Regions from separate parts of the Anaerobacillus sp. 63XJN7_5_ISO-PGPR-S23-430 genome, predicted to be linked through region 4. Evidence: riboswitches for the same ligand, from Rfam matches in the RefSeq annotation. Region 4 holds a riboswitch; each other region holds the start of a gene.
The links. A riboswitch is a leader RNA that binds a small molecule or an ion and turns the genes downstream of it on or off. The one in region 4 is predicted to bind S-adenosylmethionine.

Region 1 (8,174 bases), 870 kb from region 4:
AAGAAAAATGCTAATGATGGCAACGCCAACTAACGTTACGAGTAGAACCTTTTTAATTGTTCCGAATTTATCGCTTATGTAACCCCAAAACGGTTGAGCCATTATGGCTGCAAGTGGTCCGATCGCTAGGATAGATCCAATTTTACTCTCAGACATACCACTTTGTTGAAAATATACTGGCATATAGCTAATGATGATTGTATTTGCTCCATGAAAAAAGAACAAGAACAGACTAAGGAAAAAGACAGAGTCTCTTTTGGTCATCTTTTAAGCCGTCCTCCCTTGCTAAATGTGATGCGCTCAAAATACTTCTTCTAACTCTATAGTAAGTACAATTGAATTGCAATGCGCTTTCATTGGGATTGGTTCCATTATTATTACTATATTCTCCTACCTTATCAACCACTTCGAACGCCAAAAATTTCCAATCTATTACAAATATCGATCATAATTTGAAGGGGATACGCATATCTTGTAGAAATATCCAATTAGTACTAAGTTAAAATGCTGATTATGGGGGATTTCTATGAAAAATGGAAGCGAGCTACAAGAGGCGAATTTAGATATTATTTTTCACCATATTTCAGATCTTATTTTCCAAATTCGTGTGATCGATGTTCACCATTATGAAATCGAAGCTGTAAATGAAGCTTATCTAGCAAGTTATGAGACTTCCAAAGAAGCCATATCTGGGCGGAGAATCGAAGACTTTCTAGGGGTTGACCAAGGAATACAAGCGATTAAAAGATTCCAAGAAGCCATGATTCGTAAGAAAACCATTCAATTTGAAGAAGGTTATTCTTTCCCAAAACAGGGCTACAAGCTATTTGATATTACACTAGTGCCACTTGTAGAAGAGGGGAATGTTTCGAGGATCATTGGAATTGCGAAAGATATTACCGAGAAAAGAATGAATGAAGAGCACCTTGCTCAATCCGAAAAGCTATCGATTGTTGGACAACTTGCAGCTGGGATCGCACACGAGCTTCGAAACCCGCTCACTTCTTTAAAGGGTTTCTTAAAATTAATACAGTTCAAAAACTCTGATCAAGACATTGATCGCTATGCCCAGGTGATGGATTCAGAATTTCATCGGATCGAACAGATTATCGATGAATTTCTTATTCTTGCAAAACCAACAAAAATTAATTTTAACTATAATCGAATCGATCTCATATTAGATGAAGTCATTGAATTGCTAAGTGGCCAGGCTAATATGAAAGCAATCATTCTAACAAAAGAGTACCACTCTTCTCTCCCAGAGATTTATTGTGAAAGTAATCAATTAAAACAAGTTTTTATTAATTTGATAAAAAATGCGATGGATGCTATCGGTGAAGAGGGAGAAATTACAATCTCAGCCCGAGAATGTAACGATAAATTACAAATTAGAATCATTGATAATGGTAGCGGAATCACAGATGAAGAGCTTGAGAAACTCGGCTCTCCGTTTTTCACTACCAAAAAGAACGGGACTGGACTTGGGCTTACGATATGCAAACGTATAGTAAAAAAACATAAAGGGAACTTAACTATCGAAAGTAATAAGGGGAAGGGCACGATCATTACGCTCACTTTTCCAAAGGGGGTTGGCAATTAACCCCCCTGTTATTCAGGGCCTTGCGTATGGCCCTTTTGCTTTGTTTGCTCCTTTAACCATCTCTCTACCATATATAAAGCTTCTTTAGGTTTTTGCCAATGTAGAACATGACCTGTCTGTGGAATAGCGTCAATTCTACATTCACCTTTCACTTCATTCCGCATCACGTTTGCTGCATGCTTTCTATTAGTTTCATCTGCTACAGGAAGTGTTGCCCTTAGGAGATAGATAGGAACATTTACCATATGAAAAATTTCTTTGCATGGTTCTTGATAGAGGGACTTCATAATCGCTCTTACTGTACTACCACTAGCCCTTAAGGCTACGCCATTTTTCCTTTCCTCCATATCCCTATGTACCATTTGCTCTAAATACTTGCTCCACCTTCCGATTTCCATTTTCTTCTTTTGTTCATATTCTTCCAATTTTCTGTAATGATTTTCTACCACCCATTGAGACATTTGTTCAAGAAGTTCTTCAAGCGTTAGTGACGGATCATCAGAAGAATGAAGATAACCGCCATCAATCATCACGATACCTTTTACCATTTTAGAGAATTGACTACTATAATGAAGTGCCAGGGCAGCTCCCCACGAATGCCCAATGAGCCAGACTGGTACGTCACTTAATGATGTACAAACCTTATGAAGCCACTCTGTTAGAAGTTCAAAAGAATAACTCTTATCTTCATTAAATGGAGGCGTCTCACCATGGCCTGGTAGATCAATCGAGATTAAATGAAAGTAATCCTTAAGACCTTCTGCCATCTCACTAAAACCAAGTGCATTGTTCGTTAAACCGTGAAGAAGAATGACAGTTGGCTGACTCCTATCTCCCCATTCAAAACCATGAACATAACTGCCATCTATTTCTATTATGATTTTTTTCATTTCACTTTTCCTTTAAACTATGACTTACTTCATATATTCGACTAGCAGGATTCATTCCCTCTCTCTCGAAATGAGTCTGATAGGAAAATCAAATTGAGATGGAGGTAATCAATGGAAATCAGAAAAGCGGTCGTAGATGATGCTTTAGCGATAGCAAATGTTCATGTAAACAGCTGGAGAACGACTTACCGTGCGCTTATCTCAGAAGACTATTTGAATTCATTAGACGTTCAAATACGCGAGGCTCGTTGGCGGAAAGGAATTGAAAATGGAAGTATTATCCTTGTGGCAGTCGAAGAAGGGGAAATAATAGGATTTGCGAATGGCGGAAAAAACAGATCAGCTGCTTACAAATTCGATGGAGAACTTTATGCGATATACCTTCTTGAAGAAGCACAGGGAAAGGGAGTTGGCAAACAACTTCTGTGCTCGGTAGCTAAACATCTTAGAAGCGAATCTTATCAGTCTATGCTTGTTTGGGTACTGAATGGAAACCCAGCTTCTCAATTCTACGAAAGTTTTCATCCACTTCAAATTGCCGTGGAAGAAACAGAAATTGCAGGTAAGACATTTAAAGAAACCGGCTTTGGTTGGAACGACCTGAATGAATTAATTGGATTTTGTAGCTAAAGGGATTGAAGCAAAATCAAAAATGATGGCCGTGACTGCTCACGGCCCTTTTTTCACTTCACACTTTCTTTTTCTTCATATGGATGGGCTACCCATCCTGATGGATCGATGAAAAGGCGTACGGCTACAACTTGCCGATCATCCATTAATGTAAAGAAGTGTGGTGTATCAACCGGTACAGAAATCACGTCACCCGGATCGAGCTCAACATCAAAATACCCCACGCTACCTTTAATGATAAAAATCCCATGTCCCGCCGTTATCGCTCTTACTTCGTCCTCAGTATGCACATGAACCTGTTCAAATTTTTTCAGAATCTTATCAAGATCAGGCGTTTGTTCAGAAAGTGCCACCACATCCCAGTTTCCATATCCATTTCGCTGAGCTAGAGAACGAATGTCATCATCAAATACACTCAGAATTTCATTTTTCTGTTCCTCTGTAACATGACAATTCCCCTTAAGAAACGTCGGTAGCTTCTCAACATCCCAATGTTCATATAACACTCCTTCATTCTGAAGAAATGCCCCTACTCGATCTTGACCTTCAATAACTTCATTTGTATTTCGTATTTTAATTACTGCCATTAATGCTTCCTCCTCTTTTGTTAAGCTAATGAAACTTTGTTGATTACTGATTAACTTACAATTGCTTGAAAGCTTCGTAATTTAAGATGATATTCAAAAAGGAATTCAAATGCTTCCAGATATTTTTTTGCTTCAAAACCATTACGTCCCCATACTGTAATCCCATGATTTCGCATCAAAATGGCTTTCGTGTCATTCTTAAGCACGTGCACCACATCATGAGCTAGTAGAGAAAGATCAGCTGAATTCTCGATAATCGGTACTGTCACTTTGTCATTCTGTCCCCATAAACCAAAAGCTTTAACTAACTCCAGTCCTTGAAACGTAACTTCTCCTTCTCCCGCAAAAAGTTCAGATATAACATTATTTTCAACTGTATGCACGTGTAAGCAACAGCCTGCATCTGTCTTTGAATAGATCGCCTGATGAATAATGGTCTCTGCTGATGGTTTCAATAGAGTCTCTTCAATTGGCTGCCCTTGTCTATCCACTAGAATGAAATCTTCTTTTGTTCGTTTTCTTTTATCCTTTCCACTAGCCGTTACTAAAAATTGAAGCGGCGAATCACTTACCTTAATTGAAAGATTTCCACTTGTTCCACGGAACCAATCTCTTGCTGCTAATTCATCTTTAATATCAGCAAGTTCGTTCCATCGATTCTCCACTTGGCACATGATTCTTCCCCCTTTCTTCAGTTAACTTTTCGACGATATCATCAAACGTTTCAAATAAAACGGCTGGAATGCCAAGTTCTTGACACTTCTCCGCTAAAAAATCTCTAGCAAACACAAAATCTGCTTGCTTTGAAGCTTCTAAATCGGTAATAGAATCTCCAATCACAATTTTTCGGTTAGCCTTTTTATCAAAACGATTTAATATACCTGGCTTGCAACAACCGCAATCTTTCGTACAATCGTCTCCACAGGCATACGGCCAAGTTATTGAGATGGTATCAGTAGTAAAATCACTGCCATTACAGAAGATATTTTCTTCTGGAATACCGTATGGCTTAAGAAGAGGATAAATAAAGAAATCGATCCCTCCACTGACGATATAGAGCTCGATCCCTTCTTGCCTCGTGTAGTCTACGAATTCGCTAAAACCCTGTCTGATTTCAGTTGTAGCTACTAAATAATCGAGTAATTCCTGTTTCAATTTGGAAGGGATTAAGTGAAACATCCTTCCGACCCCTTCACGAATGGAAATATTTTGAGCGAGCACATCATCTTTTATTTGCTCCCACTCTTTCGGAGCAAACCGTTTCATCAAAGAAACGATATTATCACTTTTCGTAATGGTGCCATCAAAATCGCAAAAAATAATCGGCTGCTTCATCGCACTACCTCCCCGCTCCCCCACTTTGTAAGAGCCTGATGAAGTTCCTCACTATTTTGAGAGGCCTGTTCAAGAGGTTGCTCTGTTAAAACAGCTTGAATGGCATCTCGGAAAGCTTTTCCGCCTGCAGCTGCTCCATCGGGATGCCCGTGCACGCCACCTCCCGCATTAATCACACTGTCTATACCGAAATCTTTTATAAGAAGCGGTACTAGTCCAGGATGAATGCCCGCTGAAGGAACAGGGAATGTTCTTTTCAGCTTATTATTTCTCGTTAAGGCTTCTGCTGTTGCGAGCGCCTCTCTTCGATCAAGCGCTACACTCCCATAAGGCGAAGGGAAAAGGGAAAAGTCTGCCCCAGCAGTTCGAAGCAACTTTCCAAGTAATAGGGAGTAACTTACCCCATGTGTGCTTGAGGCAGCCATTGCACCAGAGAATGCAGGGTGTGCCATGATTGGAACCGGAATATCCGAGTCCTCTGAAAGTGATTGCAATGCATCTAGTCCATATGTAAAAACATTAAACAGAAGCGCATCTGCTCCTAATTCCACAGCAAGCTTTGCTCGATCACTGAGGTTTGCCGTTCTTCCTGTTAAATTCACTGCGTAACGCGTTCGCTTTCCTGTCAATTCAGCCGTTTCATCCAGCATTTTTCGTAAGGCGGGTACTCGCTTTTCAAGAGGGGTTAACTCATTTTCAAAAAGGATTTCATCGTCCTTCACAAAATCGACTCGACCAAGCGCCTGCTGTTTCATTTGTTCCTGCAATTCGCCTAACGATTTTCCAATAACTCCTTTGAAAATACTCATAACGAGCGGTCGATCGTATACTTCTGTAAGATTTCGAATACCGTCTATTCCATATGCTGGACCTGGGAATTGATTTAGTAACCCTGCAGAGAACTCTAAATCAACCAGCTTAATTTCACCATCAAGTGAAAGCTTACCGATGACTGTTGTTAAAATCGCAGGTAGATCCGCACTGAAATTGATGGTGGGGTAAGCAATCGCGATGATGCCCTTTTCCCCTTTTTCCTCTACGTGAACGACTTCACCCTTATGCTTCTTTAACTGCTTTTTTTCTAATAACGGTAGATTGGTCCAAGTCCCAATCGTTAATCCAAGGGCGATCGCTTCAGCGCGCTTAGATAATTGTTGGTCATTCTTAACAAGGTAAGTTGCCACAAGATGACTCATCATGCTCATTCCTTTCCATCGCGCTAGTCCTCAATCTTTGATCATACAAAAAAGACCCCTTCACGAGGAAGAGGTCGTTATCACCATGCTCTTCCTCTTATCTTCCAGCTTTTGCTGCGAGAATTAGCACCGTGTCTTCAAGTAACCTTGAAAATCGGTTGCCGGGCTTCAAAGGGCTCGTCCCTCCACCTCTCTGGATAAGAGTATGCAACTATTCGTTTAAGTAATTGATTCGAATTATGCCAGACGTAGGAAATCCTGTCAATCTATTTTTTTACTTTTCTGAATCAAAAGAGATTAAGAGAATTAATTCGTTCAACTGCCTCCCTGAGTTTCTCTTCGGAAGTTAATAAGCCTACTCTCACATAGCCTTCCCCATACTCTCCAAAGCCGTTCCCAGGCGCAACTACAATTTGAACATTCTCAAGCAAGTAGTCCGCAAATCCCTCTGAAGTAAATGATTCAGGTACTTTTAACCAGGCAAAAAATGACCCCGCAGGAGAGGTTACATCCCAGCCAATATCGTGAAGCCCCTGTATCAATACATTCCGTCTAGATTCGTACGTTTGGCGAAGGTTCTCAACACATTCCTGTGAACCTAGTAAAGCTTCTGCAGCTGCTTCTTGCACTGCACTAAACAAACTAACGTAGAAATGATCCTGAAGCAGGTTGATGCTTTCCACTACAGATGGGTTTCCGACAGCGAACCCAACACGCCATCCTGCCATATTATACGTTTTGGAAAGAGTATAAATCTCAATTCCCACATCTTTAGCACCTTCTGTTTCCAAAAAGCTTTTAGGACGTTCTCCATCGAATCCGATCGCTCCATAAGCAAAATCATGAACGACACAGATGTCATTGGCATCCGCAAACCTAACCGTTTCATCAAAAAAGCTTTTCGTTGCTATAGCAGCGGTAGGATTGTTTGGATAATTTAAAAACATGAGCTTTGCTTTTGCAAGAGCACTCTCTGGGATCGCGCTATAATCAGGCAGAAAATCATTTTGTTCAAGTAACGGCATCATTTGCATATCCGCTTCAGCCATCGCAACTCCAGACCAATAATCAGGATAGCCAGGATCTGGCACGAGCGCCACGTCACTTTTATTTAACAAACATTGACTGACTTCTACAAGGCCAGCTTTTCCACCAAAGAGGACGGCTACCTCTTTCTCCGGATCAAGCTCAACACCAAACTCTCGCTTATAGAATTCAGCCGCGGCTTGTTTCAGAAAAGGCTGCCCCCTAAATGGCGGATACTTGTGGTATGCAGGGTTTTCAGCTGCCTGCTGCAAAGACTCGATAATATGTGCAGGCGTCGGCTGGTCAGGATTTCCTTGGCCAAGGTTAATAATGTCATATCCCGCCTCTACATAACGGTTCACTTTTCCAGCAAGCTTCGCAAAAAATTGTTCTGGTAAACGTTTAAGTGCATCTGAAGTTTGAAATTGTTTCAAATGGAATCACATCCTGTTAAAATTTTCGAGAAATTCTAATAAGTTATGTTATCTTGGATACACAACCATGTAAAGGTCAATTTCTAAACATGTAAGGAGGACAAATCAATGAAAAACCTTGCCCTGTTGCAATTTGATATTGCTTTTGGCAATCCAGAAAAGAATTTCTCTAAAGTTGAAGAGCTTGTTTCTAAGGCGGTGAGTGACAAACCAGATATCATCGTTTTACCAGAATTGTGGTCCACAGGTTATGATTTATCTCGTCTTGATGAAATTGGAGATACTGATGCAGAAAAGTCGATTGCTTTTCTATCTCGCCTCGCCAAAAAAAACGACGTAAATATTGTCGGGGGCTCCATCGCTAAGCATCATAACGGCGAAGTAACGAACACCATGCTTGTGTTCAATCGAGATGGGCAGCTCGTTCATGAGTATAGCAAAGCGCACCTGTTTCGTTTAATGAATGAAGAGAAATT
Region 2 (8,174 bases), 2.0 Mb from region 4:
AGCAACAGTTAAAGAAGTACAAAGAGGGAGACACCATCCTTATAGCGACCATTTTATATGCGACGGCTCATCTTTATTCCGATGCATATTTATTAGTACTAGCTGCAATCGGAGGTGGGATGGCCTGGGGATGGCTTTATGAAAAAACAAAGAACTTCTGGGTGCCATTATTATCACATATCCTCTTTGATTTACTCATTTTAGTTATTATTCCATTACTGTAAGTAACACGATTAAAGACTTTTCCAGAAGGGAGAAGTCTTTCTTTGTTTTATAAACGTAGTCACTATATGTTACAGTCTAATAGGTAAACGAGCGAAGCTTCTTGAAAACATACGCTATTTTAAATAATGCACTTCACTATTCTGGACTAAGCGGTTGCGACTTGGTTATACTTCTAGTAATATTAGACTGAATGGCTAAGAATTGAAAAGAGGGTTATAAATGAAAGAATCTATATACGGATTAACGTTTGATCAGCTAACTGAATGGTTGCTAGAACGTGGTCACAAAAAATTCCGTGCCTCCCAAGTATGGGATTGGCTCTATAAAAAGCGTGTTAAAGAATTTTCTCAAATGAATAACGTAAACAAAGACTGTATCAAACTTTTGGAAGAAAACTTTGCGATCCAGACATTAACGCAAGAAATCAAGCAAGAATCTTCTGACGGTACGATCAAGTTCTTGTTCAAATTACAAGACGGGAACGTTATTGAAACGGTACTCATGCGTTTCCATTACGGTCAATCTGTCTGTGTAACGACACAAGTAGGGTGTAATATCGGTTGTTCTTTCTGTGCAAGTGGACTTCTTAAGAAGAGCCGTGACCTTACAAGCGGTGAGATTGTTGAGCAAATCATGAACGTGCAACACGCACTTGATGAAAAGGCGAAAGAAGAACGCGTAAGCCATATTGTTATTATGGGAATCGGTGAACCTTTCGATAACTATGATAATATGATGGACTTCCTTCACATCGTTAATTCTCAAAAAGGACTTTGTATTGGCGCGCGCCACATTACGGTTTCAACAAGTGGTCTTGCGAAGCAAATTTACGACTTTGCCAATGAAGATCTTCAGGTGAACCTTGCGATTTCTCTACATGCTCCTAATGATGAGCTGCGTACGAAGATTATGAAAATCAATAAGGCTTATCCACTTGGAAAATTAATGCCTGCGATTGATTACTATCTTGAGAAAACCAACCGCAGAATTACGTTTGAGTATATTATGTTGAGAGACGTCAATGATCACGTAGAAGAAGCGAAACAACTTGCGAATCTTCTCGCTGACAAACGTCATCTTTCTTACGTAAACTTGATTCCATACAATCCAGTTGATGACCACTCTTATCAGCATAGTGAAAAAGAATCGATTCTTGCGTTCTATGATACGCTTAAGAAAAACGGTATTAACTGTGTGATCCGTCATGAGAACGGAACAGATATCGATGCTGCATGCGGTCAGCTTCGCAGTAAACAAGTAAAGAAACTTGAAAATGCAGGTAAATAATTCAATTAAGACGCACCTTTAACGGTGCGTCTTTTTTATGTATAGTAGGTGACACACTCTCAAACGGGGGAAGCATACACTGTAAACAAAAACGTTTATTTTTAGAAAATAGATGTTTATATATGGGAGATGAATTATGAAAGGATTTATTATTGTCCTTTGTTTTCTCTTTTTATGGATTACTTCAGGTATTTCTTCCGATTATAACCGCTCAAATCCACCTTTTGAATTAAGTGGTGAGGAAGCAAGCGTAAGATCTGGTTACAATTATCTTCACGTCATCATGACGAACGATCAATTATCAAGATTGGACGTTTATGATCAAAATGGTGATCTTGTGAAGGTTTATCATGAGGAAAGCTTAAAAGAGCTCTATCCATCTGCTACCTATCTCAATGCAGAAATTGATGATGATAAATTGTATCTCATTTTTGAAGAAGAGAACGGTCAAATCATTTCAAAAAGGATTGTCGTGGGGGCGAGAGGATCTTTATCGTTTATGCCTGAAAGAAAATAGAAAGGGCTGATAGAATAGATCAGCACCCTCCATGACACTCTTTGTTCACACAGTCTTGTTTCTTATGTGACTTCTTTTTATATCCATTTACATGGTAATAAATAGTTAGACAATAGCGTCCCGTACAGACGGAGTGCTTCTTATGTCCATGGGAGTGGTGAATAGAACCGGTTTCTTTTCGACGATCTCTTGCAACAATCGTTACTTGACACAGTTGTTGATATGTTCTCGTTCTCGTATTCCCCTCTGGCACATAAAATGCGGGTTCATGACAGTGATCTATTAATACCTCGACTTCCTCACAAACCCCACCATCGTAATAAATTGATAGAGTTCCTGATACTGGTCCTATATCTCCAACCGCCTCCCATATTGGGGCATAAGGGTTGAGAAGTGGATCAATTCGAAAGACACCACAGATATTTTCTTCCACCAGCTCTCCCTTTGATTGATGGGGGCGACGCTTTTCACATAAGGGGTGATCTTCTTTAAACAACGATTTACTTCTTGACATAAGAGCACATCCTTAAACTTCCTTTTATATAGTAAATGCATGGACATTTGTTTTGTATAGATAAGCGTCCAAGTCCATCTAAAAATAAGTATGACAGAAATCATTATTCCTTTTTATTGAAATAGCCAATTTAGCTTACGTTGTTCATTTTTAAACGAAATTAACGAAATAAAAAAGCACTCTCCATCGTGAGACTTCATTGAGTGCAATATATTATAGTCCTGCAGTATATTGAAGATCCATTTCAACAGTAGCTGTACAAAAAACATCTGGAGTTGGAGGTGCAGCTGAAGTACACTGAATTTGAATCAACGTTACGTTCGTTAGTTCTAATACTAAAGAAGATTGTGCATCAATCGTATACTCCGTTGCAGCGCCAGTATCGTCCGTTACAATAAGAGTCATAACGCAATCATTTGCTACTGAACTAGTGTTTATAATTGATAAAAATCCACTAGCTAGTGAAGGTGCTGGAGTGCCTATTGGAGCAACTAACAGATCAACTGGAACTGGTGCTGCCTCATCTTGACATATAGTACGAATTGGAAGACATCTTTTAATAGCCATTAACGTTGGGTTGTTACCAAAGAAGTTCGGAGTGGAACAAGGGGCAGGACAGCAAAATGATGAAGATGAACTTGAATTACACATAAAGTATTTCCTCCTGAAGATTTTTATTTTTTCTTTACATCCTCAATGTATGTCCCAGGATATGTACATGTATAAACGGATGTCCAAGTTTTACGAATTAAGTTGATTAAACTTGAAAAAATGTTTAATTAGGTCCATTCACCCGTGTCTCCTGAAGCATTTTCTACTATTTTCAAACTTTTTATTTGAATTCCAAACATTTATTAACAATTGTAGGTAAACTAATATTGGGTAAAATGCTTCAATACTTAAGGGGGAATACATATGAATAACAACAAGTTTCGTAAAACACTTATTGCTGCGCTATCAATCGGTTTAATTGCCGTACCTATTGTTCAAACTCCAGCTCAAGCAGAAGCCTCAAATGCGAATGTTCACCTACGCCTCATGGAAACGACTGATATTCATACGAATATCGTAAATTATGATTATTATAAGGATCAGCTTACGAATGAGTTTGGACTCGCCAAAACAGCCACATTAATTAACAAAGCTCGTGGTGAAGTTGAGAACAGTTTATTATTCGATAACGGCGATTTACTACAGGGAAATCCGCTTGGTGACTACGTTGCAAAAATCAACCCTCTAAAGAAAGGGGAAACTCACCCTGTATACAAAGCCATGAACCTTCTGAATTATGATGCAGGGAACATTGGAAATCACGAATTTAATTTTGGTCTCGATTTCCTTCAGACAAGCCTAGCCGGCGCAAACTTCCCATACATAAATGCGAACGTGTATGTAGATGACCACGATGATGATCCATCAAATGATCAAAACTATTTCACTCCTTATCAAATTCTTGATAAATCCGTGAAAGATGACTCAGGAACGGAACATCAACTGAAAGTAGGCGTGATCGGATTCGTTCCACCACAGGTGATGCAGTGGGATAAGGCTAATCTTGAAGGGAATGTGATCGTAAAGGATATTGTTGCAACAGCTAATAAATACGTGCCAGAAATGAAGGCAAAAGGGGCCGATATTATTGTCGCCATACCTCATTCTGGCTTTGAGAAGGCAGCACCACAGGGAAATGACGAGAATGCCGTTTACTACTTAAGCGAAGTGGAAGGCATCGATGCCATTTTATTTGGACATGCCCACAAAGTATTCCCTGGAGATAACACCTTTCAAGGAGTTGATGGAGTGGATAATACAAAAGGAACCATTAATGGAGTCGCTTCCGTCGAGCCAGGTTACTGGGGAGATCACCTAGGGGTAATCGACCTATCTTTAACGGAAGATAACGGGGAATGGTCAGTGAAGGATTCCAAATCTGAAGCTCGTCCAATCTATGATAAAGTAACGAAAACACCACTTGTTGAAGCAGACATTGATATCGTCAATGCAGTGAAAGAGGATCATGAAGCGACAATTGATTATGTGCGAACAGCTGTCGGTGAAACAACAGCTCCCATTAACAGTTACTTTGCGCTCGTTAATGATGATCCGTCCATCCAGATTGTAACCAATGCACAAAAATGGTATGTAGAAAACAATATTCAAGGTACCGAATATGAAGGTATTCCAGTCCTATCCGCTGGGGCTCCATTTAAAGCGGGTGGTCGAGGAGGTTCGTCCTACTATACAGATATTCCTGCTGGGGACATCGCGATTAAAAACACAGCTGATCTTTACGTTTATCCCAATACACTGAAAGCGGTTCTGTTAAATGGTGACGAACTGAAGGATTGGCTTGAAATGTCAGCAGGCCAATTTAATGTAATCAACAAAAAAGATAAACAGGAACAGCCTTTAATTAATCCTGATTTTCCTTCTTATAACTACGATGTTATTGATGGCGTTACCTATCAAATCGATGTTACAGAATCTGCGAAATATGATATGAGTGGGAGTGTAGTAAATGCTGATGCTAATCGAATTAAATCGCTAAAATACAACGGAGAAAAGGTAACGAAAGACATGTCCTTTATCGTTGCTACAAATAATTACAGAGCGACAGGCGGAGGGCACTTTCCGCACTTAGATGGTTCTAATATTGTTATTGATTCCCCTGATGAAAATAGACAAATTTTAATTGACTATATTCTTGAAAACAAAACAATTAATCCAACAGCTGATCAGAACTGGTCATTTCACACAGTTAATAAGAAGAAACTGAACGTCACTTTTGAATCCTCGTTACAAGCCAAAACCTATGCGGAAAGCATTAAAACGATTCATTTTGTTGATGAAACAGAAAATGGTTTCGCTAAATATACACTCGACTTAACGAAACAGAAAAAAGAAAAGCATCATCATAATCATAAGAGCGAGCACGGCCGCCATCGTTAAGAACGAATTCACGCCAATTCATCAGAATTGGCGTTTCTTATTTTAAGAATTTATCCGATGCAAACAATATTGGAATATTTACTGATATAATGGCATTACTATCGTACAGAAAGGGATTTATATGACACAAAGCCTGACAAGCACCCAAAGAGATGAGCTTTTTTCAGATCTGACAATTGAGCAACAAACGTATGTAATGAATTTTCTTAAACGCGGTAAAAAAACGGCTTTTGCGAATGTAATTGCTAGAAGTAAAGGGCGGATGATTCCAAGTGGGGCAACGGATGAAGAAATCAGGATGCTGCTTGATGATTGGATACTAGAAGATTACATCGATGCGGGCTTCGTTTCAGATGATTTAAAATGTGAGTGCGGTCGCTCTTTACGGTATCAGTATGTTGTTCGACATGCAAAAACAGGAGAAACACGGCGTTTCGGGATAAATCATTTCGAAGAGCATACCGGATTACCCGCTTCCATTGTGAGAGAAGTTGTGAAGGGATTTATGGAAATAGATTATGAGTTGGATGAGCTACTGTTGAAAAGACAGAACGGCTATCCTACATACGACATTCCTGAAGGATTGAACCTTCCACTAGACATTGAACAGCCACTTTCATTAAATCTTCCATTACTAGATCTACAAGAAAAAAGGCTAAACAGTTTAATCAGATCTTATCGTGAAGAAAAAGAAGCTCTTCAAAGAGGAAGCAACACTGTAGAACAAGTAGTCAACCCGAAAAGCAACCAGGAAGAACCGAAACCAGAAGAGGAATTACAAGGCGCTTTTGATTTGTTCGCGGAAGATGTTCAAGAACCTTTACAAGAAAAGACAAGCGAGAAACCTAAGGAAACCTATTTTGTAGGGGACCTTTCATTTACAACACAGGAAGAGGTAGACTCTTATATTCAGCAAGGTATGGAAAGTGCTCTGATGATTTGTGAGCTTTTGATTAAGGAAGGAAAGGTACAAGACAAGAGATACTCCACAAAGAAACCAAAAATTTATTATGCTGTTTGTACCTACCTCGATTCATTTGTTGCATCTGGATCAATGTCAGTCGAGCCGATAGGGCGTGAAGATCGCATCTATCGATTGAAAAGCAAGTGATTATCCTAACATTTCGTAATTATCAGATAAGTGATTGACATTTCCAGTTAACCGGTCTATAATTTCACACATGTTCAAAAATTAAATCAACACTCTTATCAAGAGCGGCGGAGGGAATAGGCCCTATGATGCCCGGCAACCTTTCAACTACAGTTGAAGCTGGTGCCAAATCCTACAGGTGATATCACCTGGAAGATAAGAGGAGGATTATGTTAGCAAACCCTCTTCTTATTGTTTAAGAAGAGGGTTTTTTATTTTATCCAGAAAAGGAGCTGTTACACATGAAAAGAACACTTGAAGAACGATTGCAAGATGGTCCAGTTATTTGCGGGGAAGGTTATCTATTTGAACTAGAGCGTCGTGGTTATTTACAAGCAGGATCATTCGTACCCGAAGTTGCCCTAGACAACCCTGAAGCGCTAAAACAAACGTATCGTGATTATATGCTTGCAGGTTCAGATGTCGTACTTGCTTTTACGTATAATGGTCATCGAGAGAAAATGAGGATTATTGGAAAAGAAGATTTGTTAGAACCGCTCAATAGACAAGCCATCCGCCTGGCTAAAGAAGTCGCGAAGGAACACCCTGAAGAAGAAGCGCTAGTTGCTGGAAACATTTCAAATACAAACTTATTTGATCCTGAAGATGAGGAAAGTAAGGAACAAATTCGGTCAATTTTTGCTGAAATGGTGAAATGGAGCAAAGAAGAAGGCGTAGATTTCATCAACGGCGAAACCTTCTACTTCTATGAAGAAGCAAAAATAGCGCTAGAAGAGATTCAAAAGCAGGATCTTCAAGCTGTAATTACACTCGGACTTATGAGTGAGAACATTTTAAGGGACGGCTATACCGTTGAGGAAGCTTGCCGTTTATTAGAAGAGCAAGGTGCACTAGTTGTTGGCATGAATTGTTTTAGAGGACCTGCCACAATGCAGCCTTACATTGAAAAAATTAGACAGTCTGTTAACGGCTATGTTGGTGCTCTTCCAATCCCTTATCGTACAACAGAAGAACACCCAACATTCTTTAACTTACCAGACGGTGGCTGTGCGTGTACATTGCCAACAGAGACGACCTTTCCAACCTCTTTAGACCCGCTTTATTGCAATCGCTATGAACTAGCGGAATGGGCTAAGAAAGCAAAGCAGGTTGGCGTCAATTACTTCGGACTCTGTTGCGGGGCTTCTCCAAGTATGCTGCGAGAGGTGGCTGAAACAGTTGGCAGAACAACTGTAAACTCGGTATATTCTCCAAATATGGAAAAGCACTTTTTATTTGGAACTGATGAGACATTGAAAGATAACAATACGGCTTATCGAACAAAAGCTTAATTCATAACAACAACCGGAGAACTTAATTTCTCCGGTTGTTGTTTTTTTACCAAAAACCCTATCTGTACACCTGTACTACAGTATTAAAATACATTTTTACATAGGATATTATATCTACTACATTTTTTCTATAAGCTGATTATTTTTGATAACGTTGGCGATGATTAGTAACAGTATCTGTAGAAGAGTAACGAATACAATGATTTATGCATTTGATAGGATAACAGCATTTTTCCAATC
Region 3 (8,174 bases), 1.6 Mb from region 4:
ATTGCTTAGCTCTATTCCATTTGTTACGGATGGTTTGTTTTTACTTGTGATCTTTTTTGCTTACTACTTACAACATTATGGTTTTCGATATTTTGGACTATTTATGATTGCTTTTTTATCAATCTATTTTTCAACCTTATTGAAACTTCAACCATCCGATTTGCTCGGTTTTATCCTCGGAATTGTTGTCGGGGGAGCATACTCGTATCTTTATCACTTTATTCTGTTTAGAAATCGTCCTAAAAGACAGCTAAGTCGAAGTATGAAGTCGTTTCATATTCAAACAAATCTAACGCTAGATCTCGTACTTGATGCCATTGCAGATCCGACTCCGAATCGCTATAGAGCCTTGTTATTAAAGCGAGATGTAAGAAAACTTAATGAGTATGCACAGGTTATTTCAAGCCAATTAACAACGACTGATCCAGGAGAAGTCTGGAGTGGTATAGACGCTGAGCAACTTAGAATGTACGTCTTTGATGCAGAAATGTTAATTGAAACACTTTACCCAGCAGTTAAAAGAATGAAAGAACTTCATGCACTTGAACATAATGAAGTGAGAAAATTGCTATATAAAGTCGTTGAATCCATTAGAGACGCTGAGGTGTTACGAAGCCACGATATCGTTGGAAACTTAAAGCAAACACAGACCGTTATCGAAGAATTAAAAAATCAGCTGATCGAATTACGAATATCTAATCATCAAAATAAAGATTGGTTATGGTTAATTAGGAGAATAGAGTCGATTGCCAATCATCTTATTGAAAGTTCAAACGAACTCGGAGCTAGACGGATGGCAAATATTGAAGAACAAGTTCGATTAGACGATCCAGAAGAAGTAAAGAAAGAAAATGTTCAAGAAAGTGAAAAATCAAATCAACCAAGAGCAGCTACAAAGAAGGCGCTCCAAGCTATCGTAGCAGGCGCAGTGGCTATTTTCTTAGGTTATTTTCTTTCACCTACTCACCAGTACTGGGTTCTCCTCTCTGCATTTGTAGTACTTTTAGGAACGGATACCGTTGGAATGACGTTACAAAAAGCTTTTCAACGGTCACTGGGAACTATTTTCGGCGCGGTTGCAGGTTTTGGCCTGGCGCATCTTCTTGAAGGAAGGCTTGTCTTAGAGTTAATTGCATTATTTTGCTGTATCTTTATGGCGTTTTATTTGCTATCCATTTCGTATGCGATGATGATGTTTTGGATGACAATGCTAATCGCAATTATGTACGATTTTATCCTAGGTGGGATTACAGAACAGATTCTAATAGCTCGCGTGTTTGATACGTTAGCAGGAGCATTCATTGGCTTTCTAGCGGCAGCAGTGATCTATCCTAAAACTACACGTGAAAAGGTTGCAGATACTGCGGAAGATTTTCTTAATAAATTAAATGAGTATGTGTCGGATTATCTTGAATCCTTTTCACATACTGAAAAGAATTTTAATTTTACAAATCAGGCGTTTGGTATTGATGAACAAATGCGAAAAATCGTTGAAGATGCGAGGCCGCTTCGTAATCGACCTGCTATTCTTGCCCGATCAGGGATTGAACGCTGGTTAACTGTACTAACAGCGATTAATTATTTTGCTAAACATCTATTGGCTTCGACAAATCGAAATAACCGTTCAACTATCATAGAAGGATCAGAGAACACACTTTTCGAGGTTAATGAAGTGATTAAACATAATGTCCATACATTACTTAAACTATTAAAAGGTGAAACAGGGTTAACGATGTATAGTTTAAATAAAGAAAGAGAGCATATTGAAGGTCTTTCAGAAAAAGTTGAATATGAAGATGTAAATTTGAAAAAGTTTGTAAATGACCTCTATTATATATGGAGAATTAACCAGTCACTATTGATATTAGGGAAGGAACTTGGCTCAATAAAGAATAAAGAAGCATCTGATCATTTTAATACAAATCGTAACCTGGAGCAGTAACGCACCGGGTTATTTTTTTGTTGAGCAAAATGTTGATGGGGCGATTGAAACTAAGCTTTCATTCGAATAAACCAGAAATCAATACATTTAAATATAGGCTAACTAATCCTTAATGAAGTGACTTGAAGTGGGAGCTATGAAAATAAATCAAAAATGATTAGTTTATTAAAAGGTAGAGCGGGAATAGAGAGGTGTGACAGTATAATTTTAATTTAGGATTGACAATAGGAGGAAATATTCATGGTTAACAACAAGACTGTATTTATTACAGGCGCAGCTAGAGGTATTGGTTTTGAAATTGGTGAAACGTTCGCAGAGAATGGAGCAAAAGTTGTTCTATCTGACATAAATGAAGAAGGAACAGAAGAAGCTGCTCAGAAACTAAGAGATAAAGGTTATAACGCTATTGGTATTAAAGCAGACGTGACTAATGAAGATGAAATTAAACAAGCAATTGACCGTACTGTAGAAGAATACGGTCGCTTAGACGTGTTAATAAATAATGCGGGACTTCAGCACGTATCTGCATTAGAAAACTTCCCAACTGAGAAGTTTCGTATGATGCAGGATATTATGCTTACAGCTCCTTTCATAGCAACAAAGCATGTATTTCCAATCATGAAGAAACAAGGATTTGGGCGAATTATTAACATGGCATCTATCAATGGTGTCATCGGTTTCGCAGGGAAAGCGGCTTACAATAGTGCCAAGCATGGGGTCATCGGCCTTACAAAAGTTTCTGCACTTGAAGGTGCGGAACACGGTATTACAGTAAATGCCATGGCACCAGGATATGTTGATACACCACTCGTAAGAGGACAGATGGAAGATCTAGCGAAAGAACGCGGAGTAGAGCTAGAAAAGGTACTAGAAGAAGTAATCTATCCACTTGTACCACAAAGAAGACTTCTTGAAGTGAAAGAGATAGCTGATTACTCAATGTTTATCGCAAGTGATGCAGCGAAGAGCATTACAGGTCAAGCCCTTCTAATTGATGGTGGCTATACAGCTCAGTAAATTTAGATTTTACTAAAAAAATAAAAAAGCAGCGCTTTCTAATGAGAAGCGCTGCTTTTTTATTGATCGCTAAAGGCTATTTGAAGACCAATTAAAGCAAGCAATAAAGCTTTTGCAAGATTGAATTTTCTAGCTAGAGCATGATTTTCTACGACATAGAATGCGATTTTTCCTGCAAAAAAGCTTATTGCACTAAAGATAAGAAAGACTTGTAGAATGAAAACCCCTTCTAAAATTAACATTTGAAGAGCGGGTGAATTCGCCTGCTGGTTTACAAACTGTGGAAGAAGGGCGAGAAAAAATAAAGAGACTTTTGGATTTAAAATATTCATAACAATCCCTTTTCGATATAAAGAAAAATAAGGTCTGCTAGGTTGACTTAGGGGGGGGGGAGCTGCGAATCCGCTATCTTTAAAAGCTTCATATGCCATGAAAAGTAAGTAAGCTGCCCCGCGGTAACAATCGAAAAGGCGAGAGAGGATTGATAAAGGACGGCAGAAATTCCTAAGGTAGCAGCAATATGTACAAGTAGTCCTGAAGAGAGGCCAAGAAAACCATATCCTCGTGAAGTGATCCGTCAATTCGTCTCTCGATTTCAATTAGATGGTAGCGGGACATTGGCCGGAAAAGACCAATAACTTGACAGGTTTCTCATTAATGATATAATTCTGACATCTTTTAGTGTTGTTGGAGGAATAGTTCCATGGAACCCATTTTACTTGATATACCAAATAAATTTAGCACTGACCGTTTACATATACGTTCTCCACTACCTGGGGATGGTGCTTCGGTTCATCAATCAATTGATGCCTCGTTAGAAGAGCTTAAACCCTGGATGCCTTTCGCACATATAGATCAAACGGAAGAAGATGTTGAAGCGAATATCCGCGAATCTCACGTAGCGTTTTTAAAGCGGGAGGATCTTCGACTATTACTCTTCCATAAACAGACGGGTGATTTTATCGGTTCCTCAGGGTTACATCGAATAGATTGGAACGTTCGTAAATTTGAAATCGGTTATTGGATTGATTCTAGATACGCTGGTCAAGGCTATATGTCTGAAGCGGTCCAAGGCATTGTAGATTACGCCTTTTCAGAGCTAAACGCTAGAAGGCTAGAAATTCGTTGTAATGCGACAAATTGGCGAAGTCGGCGAATTGCCGAGAAACAATCGTTTCAACTTGAGGCTATTTTACGAAACGACCATGTCTCAATTGATGGCAGTAAACTAACTGATACATGCGTCTATGCTTTAACAAAAAAATAAATTTGGTAAGAATATGCATCTTACTTATGGGAGGAATAAGGTTCTTGCATCAAGAATAAACGAGTAATGAATGATTTTGATGATGGAGGGAAACTATGTGATCGAACGAGCGACGATAGAAGAAAGAGATTTTATTTTGTCGAATTCCATTCAATCTGTTAATGAAGGAACGACAAATCCTGGTATCGTAAAAGAAGAGAAAGCACTTGAAATTGTATCATCCATTCTTGATCGAGGTGGTTACCACCTCATTTATCGCGACGAAGGGGAAATTGCTGGCTGGGTATTACTTGGAGAAAACACGGATTATTTTACAGAAAGCAAGCATGGGTTCATTTATGATGTATTTGTTTTTCCAAAGTTTCGTGGGAAAGGGTATTCTAAGCAGCTCGTTCAAGCGAGTATTGAAAACTTCAAAGAACAGGGATATGAGGAAATTCGTTTGAATGTGTATTCCTCTAACTTCGCGAAATACATTTATAAAGACATTGGATTTCGAGAACTTCAAACGATCATGGTTTATAAATAGTTGTCCAGCTTCTTTTCATTTATTAAAAGAATGTGAAAAACAACTCATAATCAATCATCATGCCCTTGGAACTTGCTACACTATTTTTGCAGGGACTTCCCCGGTTCCTGCCCCCCTTAAAATATAAAGTGTGAGCCCCATGCATTTCCCAGCATGGGGCTTTTCCTTTTCAATCACACAGAAATGAGGGAGAGTATTGGTATATCAATTTAAGTTAATAAGTCAAGAAGAAGTCGAGCGAATTATCTCGTGGGACTATGATGGGGTATACTCATTTTATAATATGGACGAGGATCTTGAAGATCTAAAAGAGTTCCGGGAAGATGCAGCCAGCAATGAAAATTATTGGAGCGTCTACCAAAGGGATCATCTTATTGGTTTTTTTAGTTTTCATGAGCATGAAGACAACCATATAGAAATTGGTCTAGGAATGTCTCCCGATAATGTTGGAAAAGGAGAAGGCTTTTCTTTTTTGGAGGCTGGCCTTCAAAAAGCAGTTGAATTGTATCGTCCAACTTCCTTTGGAATGGCAGTAGCTGAATTTAATAAACGAGCCATAAAAGTGTATCAAAGGGCTGGATTTCAAATCACTCATCTGTTTATGCAACAAACCAATGGGGGAGAATTTCAATTTGTTGAAATGAAGAAAAACCTCGTTTAAAACAATAATTGCAAAATACTAAATAGACCGATAGAATGAATCAAAATTACATTTTTTAATTTCCTTATTGAGAGAGGCGGAGGGACTGGCCCTTTGATGCCCGGCAACCTGATAGACAAGGTGCCAAATCCAGCAGAGTCTATGCTCTGAGAGATAAGGAAGAGCTCTGAAGCGAACTCTTCCTTATTAGTTAGGAAGAGTTTTTTAGACGATTCAATAAATGAGAGACGGGTTGTGAAGGATTTGAAAAAAGCTGACCGTATTCGCAAAATGAAAGTTCCAGATGCAAGTGAAATGTATGGTGATCGTCTGCCACCGGGGCAAGTACTTACAGAAAGGTTCCCTATTCTACATGAAGGTGATGTACCTGTGTATGAGATGTCGACATGGAACCTAAGTGTATTTGGAGAAATTGATAAGGAAGTGATCATTTCCTATAGCGACATACTTGCCTTACCACAGAAGAAAGTAAAGTGTGATATTCACTGTGTCACAAGGTGGTCTAGGTTTGATAATACTTTTGAAGGGGTTTTGATTAAGGATTTTATGAACGCATATGGGATAGTACCGAAAACGAACCATGTTATGCTACATGGTGACTATAACTATACAACGAATATTCACCTCACTGACTTAATGAGAGATAATGTTATTCTTGCCCACTCAGTCGATGGAGAGAAATTAACGGCAAAACACGGATGGCCTCTCAGGTTAGTTGTACCGCATCTTTACTTCTGGAAAAGTATTAAATGGATCAGAGGTATAGAATTTATCAATGAAGACAAACCTGGTTTTTGGGAACAAAACGGATTTCATAACCATGCCGATCCATTTAAAGAAGAAAGGTTTTCTGGAGAGGATTTGGGACTACCAGAAGATGAATGGGAGAAAAAAGAGTTTGATTAATTTTTCTTAAAAAAGCGGGCGTGATTAACACATATAGAATTGATTGAGGAAAAGGTAGTTTATTATCACATTCTAAATATCATCATATCTATAAAAAAATAGTTAAAACTTGAAAGTCAGCAGAACCTTAGTATGTGTGGGTTTTGCTGACTTTTTATTCTCTGGTAATTAAAAAAAGAGAAGAATTTAAAAAAAGAATGATCTAAATGGATCTTCCCTCCGTTAGCTAAGTGTAAATCAAAATTAAGGGGAGTGGATTTGAAAATGAATACGAACAAGAATATGAAAAAGAAAGTGATCGATTGGAAAAAGGGACTATTAATTGTTCCGCTTAGCTTTTCACTTTTAATACCAACTGCTGGAGCATTTGCCTCTGACCACGACCAGCAAATGGACAAGCCTACAGTAGAAACACCAGGTGCTGATCTTCGTGCTGATCTTGGCCATTTACTAAGTGAGCATGCTTATCTTGCAGTAGAAACAATGAGAAAAGGAGCTGAAGGTTCTGCAGATTTTGAAGCTTCTGCTGGTGCCTTAAGTGAAAACACGGAAGACCTTACAGCTGCGATTACATCCGTTTATGGTGAAGAAGCAGGAGCTGAATTTAATGAAATTTGGAGCAATCATATCGGTTTCTTCGTTGACTATGTGAAAGCAACAGGTAATGAAGATGAAGATGCAAAACAAAAAGCTTTAGATAGCTTAGATGGTTATAAAGAAGATTTCTCTAATTTCTTGGAAAATGCAACAGGAGAACGACTTCAAGCTGAAACATTGTCTGAAGGACTTCAAGCTCACATTAATCAGTTGATTGGTTCATTTGATAGCTATGTAGCAGGTGATTATGAGATGGCTTACGAGAAAGAACGTGAAGCGATTGCTCACATGCAAATGGTGGCTAAAGGATTCTCTGGTGCCATTACTGATCAGTTCCCAGACAAGTTCGAGAACACAAAAGCCGTAACACCAGCATCTGATCTTCGTGCAACATTAGGTCATTTATTATCTGAACATGCTGGTCTTGCAATGATGACAATGCAGAACGGAATCGACGGATCAGAAGACTTTGATGCATCTGCAGCTGCACTAAGCGAGAATACGGATGATCTAGCTGCTGCGATAACTTCTGTATATGGTGAAGAAGCAGGAAATCAATTTAAAGAAATGTGGTCTGGACATATCGGTAACTTTGTAGAATATGTTCAAGCGACAGGAGCTGAAGATGAAGCTGCTCAAGAAAAAGCACTAAAAGCGCTGGAAGACTATCGTGCAGACTTCTCAAGTTTTCTTGAAACAGCAACTGAAGGTAGATTAGAAGCGGGACCATTATCTGAAGGTTTACAAATGCATGTGAATCAATTAATATCTGCGTTTGATAGCTACACTACGGAAGACTACGATGCAGCTTATGATTCGGTTCGTGAAGCTTATGCTCATATGTATAAGCCGGCAAAGGGACTTTCTGGTGCTTTCGTAAACCAATTCCCGGACAAATTCGCTATGGAAGCTATGCCAACTGATATGCCTAAAACAGGTATGGGTGGTACAGCTGAACAGCAAATGCCAATCGAATGGATTGTTGCAGCCATTCTTGCAACTATGGCTGCAACTGGCGTAATTGTTCGTAGAAAAATGCAGAAAAGCTAAGGGAATAGATGATAGGGTAGCCTAACATACCCGCTAGAAAAGCAATAGCCAAAGTGGCTATTGCTTTTCTTCGTGAAAAGGACAATGAACTTGTCGTACTTACGCTATAGGAAATGGTTTTAATAAAGTTTGAGATGTAAGGAGCGTTACAGCATCTTGTTTATAAAAAAGGTATACTGATAATGGGAAAATAGATGATGCCTGA
Region 4 (8,174 bases):
CGACCATATCGAGAACGACTTTTTTACACTCCCTGACTATATCGTCGCCGATGCCGGTTATGGAAGCGAAGAAAATTATAAGGATATTTTGAAGAATCGTGAGCGCAAGCCACTGATAACATACAGTACCTATCGCACCGAGAAAAAGAAGCGTTTCAAGCAGAATGAATTCAACACAGCCAACTGGGCCTACAACGAGGAAAGGGATTCGTTCATATGTCCGAACGGACAACAGTTGATGTTCCGTCACCTCTCTCATCGCACCGATCGTGGAGGTTTCACACGGGAATTCAGGGTTTATGAATGTGATGACTGTTCAGATTGTCCTCTTCGTTCGCAGTGTACCAAAGCGCAGGAAGGGAACAATCGAAAGATCTATTATAATGCCCAATGGGAAGAGCAAAAGAAAATCATTCGAGAACTGCTTTCAGAAGAAAAAACGGGAAAAATCTACGGTCAACGGAAAATTGACGTAGAACCAGTTTTTGGATTTCTGAAGGCTAATTTGGGTTTTACTCGAATGTCCGTTAGGGGCAAAGAAAAAGTCAAAAATGAATTAGGCTTTGCGCTCATGGCGGTGAACTTGAGAAAGTACACCGCCAAGATTACCGACAAAGCTAAAAAGAATAGGAACAAACACGCCAAAAAAGGTCCCGTTCATCAAAAACCGATGAACGGGACCTTTTTTTCAGTAATTTAGGCTATTTATGTCCCAGCCTCTTTCATACTACGCCAAATACTTTTCCGCAGTTACCATATAAACTAGCTGATCCTAGCCATTGGAAATACATTCTCTCTAACGTTGAAAAATCAGCCATTCCAATTTGCGTGCCAAAGATTAAACTCTTTCTAATGGACATCTCTAACTCTTGGATTAATAAAAACTTAGCACCTTTATAGTCGATTCCATTTAAAAGAATAGTTTACAGACTATTACATCTTTTCCCGATCAAGCTTACGATTAATTTCATGAAGCAAATAAAGCCCTCGGAGCAAGCAACCTACGATAATACCAAATCCAATGATGAGTCCGATCTCATTCAATGGCAACAATATAAGTCCAACTACGCTGCTCGCTACGATAAGAAAAAAGAGAAACATCTCGCACCTCCTAAATTCATACAAAACTAATTTATCATTTCTTACGTCTAACATGGAGTTGTGAGCAAAATTAAAAGGTTTTGTTGTTTCTTTACAGACCTTAATAAGTGATTTCCGCTACTTTTAACTACAACCCTACTAAAAAAAGAGCAGCTGCCATTATGGCAACTGCTCTCTTTCATAATTTATCAAATTCACTTAAGAAGGGAATCCTAGTACGGCTTTCGTTTCAAGGTACTCTTCAATTCCGAAGTCTCCCCACTCGCGTCCGATACCGGATTGCTTGTAACCACCAAATGGTGCTGCAAAGTCCATATCTGCATTGTTCACTTTAATTCGTCCAGCACGGATGCTTGTTGCAACTTTGCGAAGCGTTTCTTTATCTTCACCAAAGACATAACCTGCCAGGCCATATACAACGTCATTTGCAATTTCGATCGCTTCATCAATTGTTTCATATGTGATGATCGACATAACTGGTCCAAAGATCTCTTCTTGCGCAATGACCATGTCATTCTTCACGTCTGTAAAGATAGTTGGTTGTGCGTAATAGCCCTTTTCAAGACCTTCTGGCTTACCAGTTCCACCTGCGATGAGTGTCGCGCCTTCGTCAATTCCTTTTTGAATATAAGACTGCACGGTATTCCACTGCTTTTCAGAAACAAGTGGTCCTACATAGTTATTTCCATTCGGATCGCCAACTGGGAATTCAGGAAGAACATTTTTTACCGCTTCTTCAAATTCTTCTTTTCTAGAAGCAGGAACAATCATTCTAGTACCAGCTGAACATACTTGACCAGAGTTTGTTGCAATGTGGCTTACAGCAGCTTTAGCAGCTTTTGTAATGTCCGCATCTTCAAGCATGACAAATGGAGATTTACCTCCAAGTTCAAGTGCCACTGTCTTGATTGTTTCTGCCGCGTTTTTCATTACTTTTTCACCAACGCCTGCTGATCCTGTAAACGAAACAAAATCGATATCAGGGTGTGAGCTAATGCCGTCACCGATCGTTTCGCCTGTACCGTTCACAAGGTTAAATACGCCTTTAGGTACGCCAACTTTATCAAAGATCTCTGTTAAAATAATTGCAGCAAATGGTGTGATCTCAGCTGGTTTTAAGACAACTGGACTACCTGCTGCAAATGCACTCGCAATCTTAGTAGACGATTGGTTTGTCGGGAAGTTCCAAGGTGTAATAAGGCCACTTACACCAACTGCTTCTTTAAAGATTGTATGATCGCCACGATCTTCTGAGAAAGAATACTCTTTCAGTGCTTTCGCTGCTTCAGAGAAATGTTGATAGCCCATATTGTAATGAACTTTCTCTGAAATGGATCGAGGAGAACCTAGTTCTTGTGTAATCACGTCAATAATTTCTTCTTTACGGTTCGCGTATTCTGCCGCGATATCTTCAAGCATTTTCACACGTTCTTCTCGACTTGTTTGAGAAAAAGAAGGGAATGCCGCACGAGCTGCTTTAACTGCTTTATCCAAATCTTCTTTCGTTCCCAAACTAATCTTGCCGATGACTTCTTCTGTTGCTGGATTGATTACGTCATGTGTTTCTGAACCTGTAGATTCAACCCATTCGCCGTTAATGTAATGTTTTAATTGGTTACGCATGATGTAAAACTCCTTTTTATGTTTAATCGATTTATATCATTTAGCTTATCTCTGCTTCCACAGTAACTGTAACCGTTAAGGACTATAGTTAAACATACGGATGCTTTTATGAAGTTGAGTAAGCGATTGCTTATTTTTGAATTCTGGGTATGCTAGCTTTAGACTATTAGATAGAGACGTGAAGAAAGGATGATCAATTATGGGACAATCCATTAAAGGCAAAATCGCATATATTACTGGGGCGAGTAGCGGTATTGGACGTGCGACGGCTCTTCAACTTGCAAGTGAAGGGGTTCATGTTGGCTTGATTGCCAGAACAGAAAGCAAGCTAAAAGAAGTCGCTGCGGAAGCAGAATCTTACGGTATTAAAGCCGTTGTTGCTCCTGCTAACATTGCAGAGATTGATGAAGTTAATAAAGCCGTTGATCACTTAAAAAACGACCTCGGCTCGGCAGATATTCTGATCAATAATGCTGGTATGGGGCGATATGGCTCATTCTTAGAAATGGAGCCCGATGACTGGAAGGAAACTCTCGAAGTAAATGTTTACGGGACGTATCATGTAACGCGGGCTGTTCTTCCCCAAATGATCGATAATGATAGCGGTGATATTATCACAATCTCGTCAAGTAGCGGCCTAAAAGGAACAGCTGGCTCAACATCTTATAGTGCTTCTAAGTTTGCCATCCAGGGCATGACCGAAGCCCTCATGCAAGAAGTTCGCCGAAATAATATACGCGTCTTCACACTAAATCCAAGCCTTGTTGCTACTGAACTCGTCTTCGGCAACAAGCTCGACGAACAGGATAAGGAAAAGTATATGCAACCTGAAGATCTCGCTGAATATATGGTTGGCCAGTTGAAATTGCACCCTCGCATTTTCATCAAGCAGTCATTGCAGTGGGCGACGAATCCGTTTTAAGCTAAATTTATTAAGTAAAAGTCGGTCATTAAGCCACTCTGACCGACTTTTATTTCATTATGAAAAAAAGTTCAACCTCTCCACTTTCCATAAAGTCGTTCGATCTCTTCCGGACTTGTACGACAGCATCCTCCAATTAACCGCGCTCCTGCTTGAAACCATTCTTTTGATCCATCTACGATCTCATCACACGTTTCATTCCCCTGCCACGTTTTTGAATTCGATTCATAGACTTCTCCAGAGTTTGGATAGACAATAATTGGCTTATCCGTTTGACCAGCTATCTCCTTTACCACTCTTGTCACAAACGATGGAGAAGCACAGTTGATACCAATCGCAGCTATTTGTTCGTTCTCCTCAAAATATCTGGAACATTCTTTTAAAGCAGTACCATCGCTAATTTTTTCTTCATTTTGAATGGTGAATGACAGCCAGGCATGAGTATCAGGAAACTCTTGTATCAATGATCCTAAAACTTTCGCTTCTTGAAAAGATGGAATTGTTTCAAAAGCTACTATATCAGCTCCTGCACTGATCAATGCTTCTATTCTTGGTCGATGAAATGCGATAAGCATCTCATCGCTAACGTGATAATCGCCTCGATACTCAGATCCATCAGCCAGGTATGCGCCATATGGGCCTACGGAAGCGGCAATAAAAGGTTTGGGACGATTCAAATGAGCCTCTCGTTCCCAGAAATCGTCGCGTGCTTTACGGGCAAGAAGGACGGTTTTCTTAATTAGTTCTACTGCTTCCTCTTCATTCAGACCTCGAGATTTCAGCCCCTCGATCGTAGCCTGATAACTTGATGTTATCCCACAGTCAGCCCCTGCTCGAAAATAATCTAAATGAACCTGATAGATGAGCTCTGGATTTTCAAGCAAGACGCGAGCAGACCATAGCGGATCATTTAAGTCGCACCCATATTTTTCAAGCTCTGTCGCAAGAGCCCCGTCCAATATCACAATATTAAAATCTTCTAAAATAGCATTAATAGGATTGTGTTTTTGTAGCATCAATTATCCCCCTTTTCTTTACTCGTTTTGTTAAATAATAACTTCCATAGCACAGCGCAATGAACGGTATTCCACAATAAAGCGCTACTCGCTGGGTAGGATCAAAAGCAATGCCTATCAGTGAAGCAAGACATAGTAAGAAAGCTAGAGCTGGAACAACAGGATAAAAAGGTGTGCGATAACCGAGCTCTTTCAATGAATTTCCTTCTTTTAAGTACCTCTTTCTAAAAAGAAACTGTGAGACGCTAATACTCATCCATACGACAACAACGGCAAGTCCAGAAATAGAGACTAGAACAACATAAACAGTATCTGGTGCAATAATACTTGAAAATAACGCAAGTGCTCCACCCACCATACTAAAAATCACAGCGTTAAGAGGGACACCATTTTTGTTGAGCTTAGCAAAAACAGGTGATATCGTTTGCTTGTTCGAAAGTGACCAGAGCATTCTTGATGAAGCATATAACCCTGAGTTTGCAGCCGATAGAATGGCCGTTAGGATAACAAAATTCATAATATCAGCTGCAAATGGAACACCAATTCGTTCGAGCACAGCTACAAACGGACTTTCTAACACTCCTGCTTCCGAAGCGGGTAGAAGAGCTGATAAGATAAAAATTGAACCGACAAAGAATAGAATTAACCGAATTAATGTTGTGCGAATAGCCCTTGGGATGGTTTGTTCAGGATCTGATGTTTCTCCCGCTGCAATACCAATAAGTTCTGTACCAGAAAAAGCAAAATTCACTGCCAGCATCGTCATTAAAATGGCGAATGCCCCATTTGGAAAAATTCCTTCATCTGTAAAGTTCGAGAATAATGAAGCGTTTGTTCCAGAGTCCATTGGAATAAACCCTACGATGGACGCTGCACCTATGATAATAAACAGCACGATCGCCAACACTTTTACTAAAGCAAACCAAAATTCCGTTTCTGCAAAAAATTTAACTGTTAAGACGTTAACAACAAAGATCACGCCTGCAAACAACGCGCTCCATACCCATACGCTGATGAACGGAAACCATCGCTGCATTAACATTCCAGCCGCTGTAAACTCAGACCCTAGCGCTACTGTCCAGGTTAGCCAATACAACCACGCAACCGTATAACCGGTTCCTCCTCCAATATATTTAGCGGCATAGCTATGAAAAGCACCTGTTTCAGGCATATGTACCGAAAGCTCTCCCAAACATAGCATTACAAGGTAAACCACCAATGCTCCAACCAAGTAAGAGAGTATCGTTCCAATAGGACCAGCTTGCTGGATCGTATAACCAGAGCTTAGAAACAACCCTGTACCTATGACCCCTCCTAGTGAGAGCATCACCACATGTCTTGACTTCATTTCCCTTTGAAAACCATGCTTGCTTTCCATCTTATTTCTCCTTACTTTTCCATCCAGAAAACAAAAAAACGCACCCAAAATGAGTGCGTTGCTGACAAAATAAAACCGAAGGCTCTCATCTATCAGGTTTATCACCCGCTGGAGTTAGCACAGTATCCGATGGACCTGTTGCTGAGGTTTCAAAGGGCCAGTCCCTCCACCTCTCTGGATAAGAAAATATATTTTAATAAAAATATCAATTATTCAAGTTATTGTCAATGGCGTTAACTATTTATGTTAACTTAGATAAAAAGTCCTAATTCATTCAAGCATCGATAGATCAACCGTATCTGCCATCTTCTCGTACCCTTCATCATTTGGGTGCAAATGATCTCCAGAATCGTACTTCGAGAGATATTTCGCAGGATCGTTAGGATCTCTCAATGCTTTATCAAAATCAATTACATCATCGAAGGCTCCGCTTGTCCGGATCCATTCGTTAACTTCCTGACGTGTTTTCTCCCCTTCTTCTGTATACATATCGGAATCTTTATATGGTGTTAACGTCCCTCCATAAATATCAAGACCCTTTTCATGAGTTGCTTTAATAATTGCTTTCATTCGATCAATGATTTTCTCTGAATCATATTCAGGATAGTGTCTTAAATCATTTATACCTTCGTGCAATAGAACCGCTTTTATCCCTTCCTGGCTTAAAACATCTCGATCTAATCTAGCTAATGCGTTCTCGCCTTTTCCTTCTTCGCTATTAATTAAATGATTCGCAGATACCCCTGCATTCAAGACAGACATGTTCACTTGAGCTTCTTCTTCATTCATTCGATTGGCAAGATAGTCTGGCCATCTGTTATTCGCATTCATAGTTGAATAATTGCCATTCGCTATTGAACTCCCCATTATGACGAGTGCACCATCTACTGAATTATTTGAAACCACCTCTAATCGATCTAGCCAGAACCAGGCTTCTTCTTTTGAAGTGTATGATGTACCTTCCGTATCCCCAGCATGATTCCCTTCCTCCGACATGTACACCGTTTGGTTTGAACGCTGATGCCATGTTGTAGGTCCAGTCTCACCATCTACTGATAAACTGACAGCAAGATTCTGATCCGCACCAACAGGGAATTCAATCGAATCGCTATACTGCTTTTCACCTGGAGGAATTGTAACGGATTTCTCTCCGTTAAACGTGATAACTTGATCTGTCTCGCCGTCTACGCTCGCACCTTCTTTGGAGACAGCAACCCTTACTTCTTTCATAGATAAAGGTAATGAACCAAATTCATTAGATAGTCGAATACGCATTTGATCTCCATCCATATGGGGACGAAGTATTAAGCGGATTGTTTGATCCTTAAAACCTTCATGCGAGTTTCCATCCTGAGCAGGCGCCTGCATGCTTGCTGTCCAAGATCCGACCCACTCACTCTCTTCTGATGCACTATTATTTGATGAAGGCCATCCTTTTGCACTTACCAAACTGATTGATCCAATGAGTGCAATGATGATAAAGCCAATTCCTATTCGTGTCATTGTTTTCTCGCCTCTCATGTTGTTTTCTATTGAACTTGTGACTTCCAAAGCGCTTCCGATAAAAAAGCCTTCGCATATTTCCAATAATCTCAGTTGGTCGACCACTCTTTGTTTCCTATTCTTAATTAAGAAGCATACCCTTATTCCTATAGAATGAAGCCGCTTGAGCTTTAACGTAAAAAACATGCAAACAAACTGATATATAGATTACGAACAGTTAAAACGGAATAAGATGATAAGATTCGCACATTATCAATTTAAAAATCCGGTCCATAGGAAGATCAACAAAAAAATCCCCTCTTTCATTATTTGAAAGAGGGGATTTTTTAATGAAAAACGGTTCAATTAAACAAAAGCGATTATTAATTCATTTACCTCAACAATTGAGAAAGCAGCAGGCCAAGGTGGACTTATTAGAAGAAATCCATAAAATTCGTTTCTCTGTTCGGTATTGTTTTTTGCAGAATGGCTACTTCCTTCTCTGATCCTTGCAGTAAACCTGCTTCATAAAGCAATTCCGGCATCTGATAGCCAGTTAGAAGGGCTGTCAACGTATTAATATTACATCGTAGTCCACGTTTAGGTGGATGCGTACAAGCGGCATTTTCTTTATCTCCCTTGTACACATTAA

Region 1: another riboswitch for S-adenosylmethionine. It lies ahead of AC0VYJ_RS04155 (2,3-diketo-5-methylthiopentyl-1-phosphate enolase); the one in region 4 lies ahead of mmuP (S-methylmethionine permease).
Region 2: another riboswitch for S-adenosylmethionine. It lies ahead of AC0VYJ_RS11880 (homocysteine S-methyltransferase family protein); the one in region 4 lies ahead of mmuP (S-methylmethionine permease).
Region 3: another riboswitch for S-adenosylmethionine. It lies ahead of AC0VYJ_RS13535 (sulfite oxidase-like oxidoreductase); the one in region 4 lies ahead of mmuP (S-methylmethionine permease).

What each region holds. Positions count from the first base shown of each region.
Region 1 covers NZ_CM149686.1:762,099-770,272, reverse strand. Annotated here, with positions in the region: gene AC0VYJ_RS04190 (MFS transporter) at 1-264, opposite strand, end outside; gene AC0VYJ_RS04185 (ATP-binding protein) at 527-1,600, shown strand; gene AC0VYJ_RS04180 (alpha/beta fold hydrolase) at 1,609-2,490, opposite strand; gene AC0VYJ_RS04175 (GNAT family N-acetyltransferase) at 2,602-3,120, shown strand; gene AC0VYJ_RS04170 (acireductone dioxygenase) at 3,174-3,707, opposite strand; gene AC0VYJ_RS04165 (methylthioribulose 1-phosphate dehydratase) at 3,758-4,381, opposite strand; gene AC0VYJ_RS04160 (2-hydroxy-3-keto-5-methylthiopentenyl-1-phosphate phosphatase) at 4,344-5,042, opposite strand; gene AC0VYJ_RS04155 (2,3-diketo-5-methylthiopentyl-1-phosphate enolase) at 5,039-6,238, opposite strand; SAM riboswitch class I at 6,333-6,442, opposite strand; gene AC0VYJ_RS04150 (aminotransferase class I/II-fold pyridoxal phosphate-dependent enzyme) at 6,526-7,698, opposite strand; gene AC0VYJ_RS04145 (carbon-nitrogen family hydrolase) at 7,807-8,174, shown strand, end outside.
Region 2 covers NZ_CM149686.1:2,236,119-2,244,292, forward strand. Annotated here, with positions in the region: gene AC0VYJ_RS11845 (CPBP family intramembrane glutamic endopeptidase) at 1-224, shown strand, start outside; gene rlmN (dual-specificity RNA methyltransferase RlmN) at 445-1,512, shown strand; gene AC0VYJ_RS11855 (hypothetical protein) at 1,649-2,029, shown strand; gene AC0VYJ_RS11860 (S-Ena type endospore appendage) at 2,049-2,543, opposite strand; gene AC0VYJ_RS11865 (hypothetical protein) at 2,757-3,194, opposite strand; gene AC0VYJ_RS11870 (bifunctional 2',3'-cyclic-nucleotide 2'-phosphodiesterase/3'-nucleotidase) at 3,459-5,492, shown strand; gene AC0VYJ_RS11875 (DUF3895 domain-containing protein) at 5,614-6,603, shown strand; SAM riboswitch class I at 6,696-6,805, shown strand; gene AC0VYJ_RS11880 (homocysteine S-methyltransferase family protein) at 6,885-7,934, shown strand.
Region 3 covers NZ_CM149686.1:2,560,641-2,568,814, reverse strand. Annotated here, with positions in the region: gene AC0VYJ_RS13565 (FUSC family protein) at 1-1,942, shown strand, start outside; gene AC0VYJ_RS13560 (3-hydroxybutyrate dehydrogenase) at 2,183-2,959, shown strand; gene AC0VYJ_RS13555 (LysE family translocator) at 3,019-3,540, opposite strand; gene AC0VYJ_RS13550 (GNAT family N-acetyltransferase) at 3,663-4,226, shown strand; gene AC0VYJ_RS13545 (GNAT family N-acetyltransferase) at 4,324-4,755, shown strand; gene AC0VYJ_RS13540 (GNAT family N-acetyltransferase) at 4,952-5,416, shown strand; SAM riboswitch class I at 5,478-5,576, shown strand; gene AC0VYJ_RS13535 (sulfite oxidase-like oxidoreductase) at 5,660-6,322, shown strand; gene AC0VYJ_RS13530 (copper amine oxidase) at 6,620-7,969, shown strand.
Region 4 covers NZ_CM149686.1:4,186,630-4,194,803, forward strand. Annotated here, with positions in the region: gene AC0VYJ_RS21570 (IS1182 family transposase) at 1-700, shown strand, start outside; gene AC0VYJ_RS21575 (hypothetical protein) at 723-860, opposite strand; gene AC0VYJ_RS21580 (hypothetical protein) at 934-1,101, opposite strand; gene AC0VYJ_RS21585 (aldehyde dehydrogenase family protein) at 1,300-2,724, opposite strand; gene AC0VYJ_RS21590 (3-ketoacyl-ACP reductase) at 2,924-3,646, shown strand; gene mmuM (homocysteine S-methyltransferase) at 3,718-4,662, opposite strand; gene mmuP (S-methylmethionine permease) at 4,637-6,040, opposite strand; SAM riboswitch class I at 6,123-6,225, opposite strand; gene AC0VYJ_RS21605 (SGNH/GDSL hydrolase family protein) at 6,311-7,543, opposite strand; gene AC0VYJ_RS21610 (GNAT family N-acetyltransferase) at 7,957-8,174, opposite strand, start outside.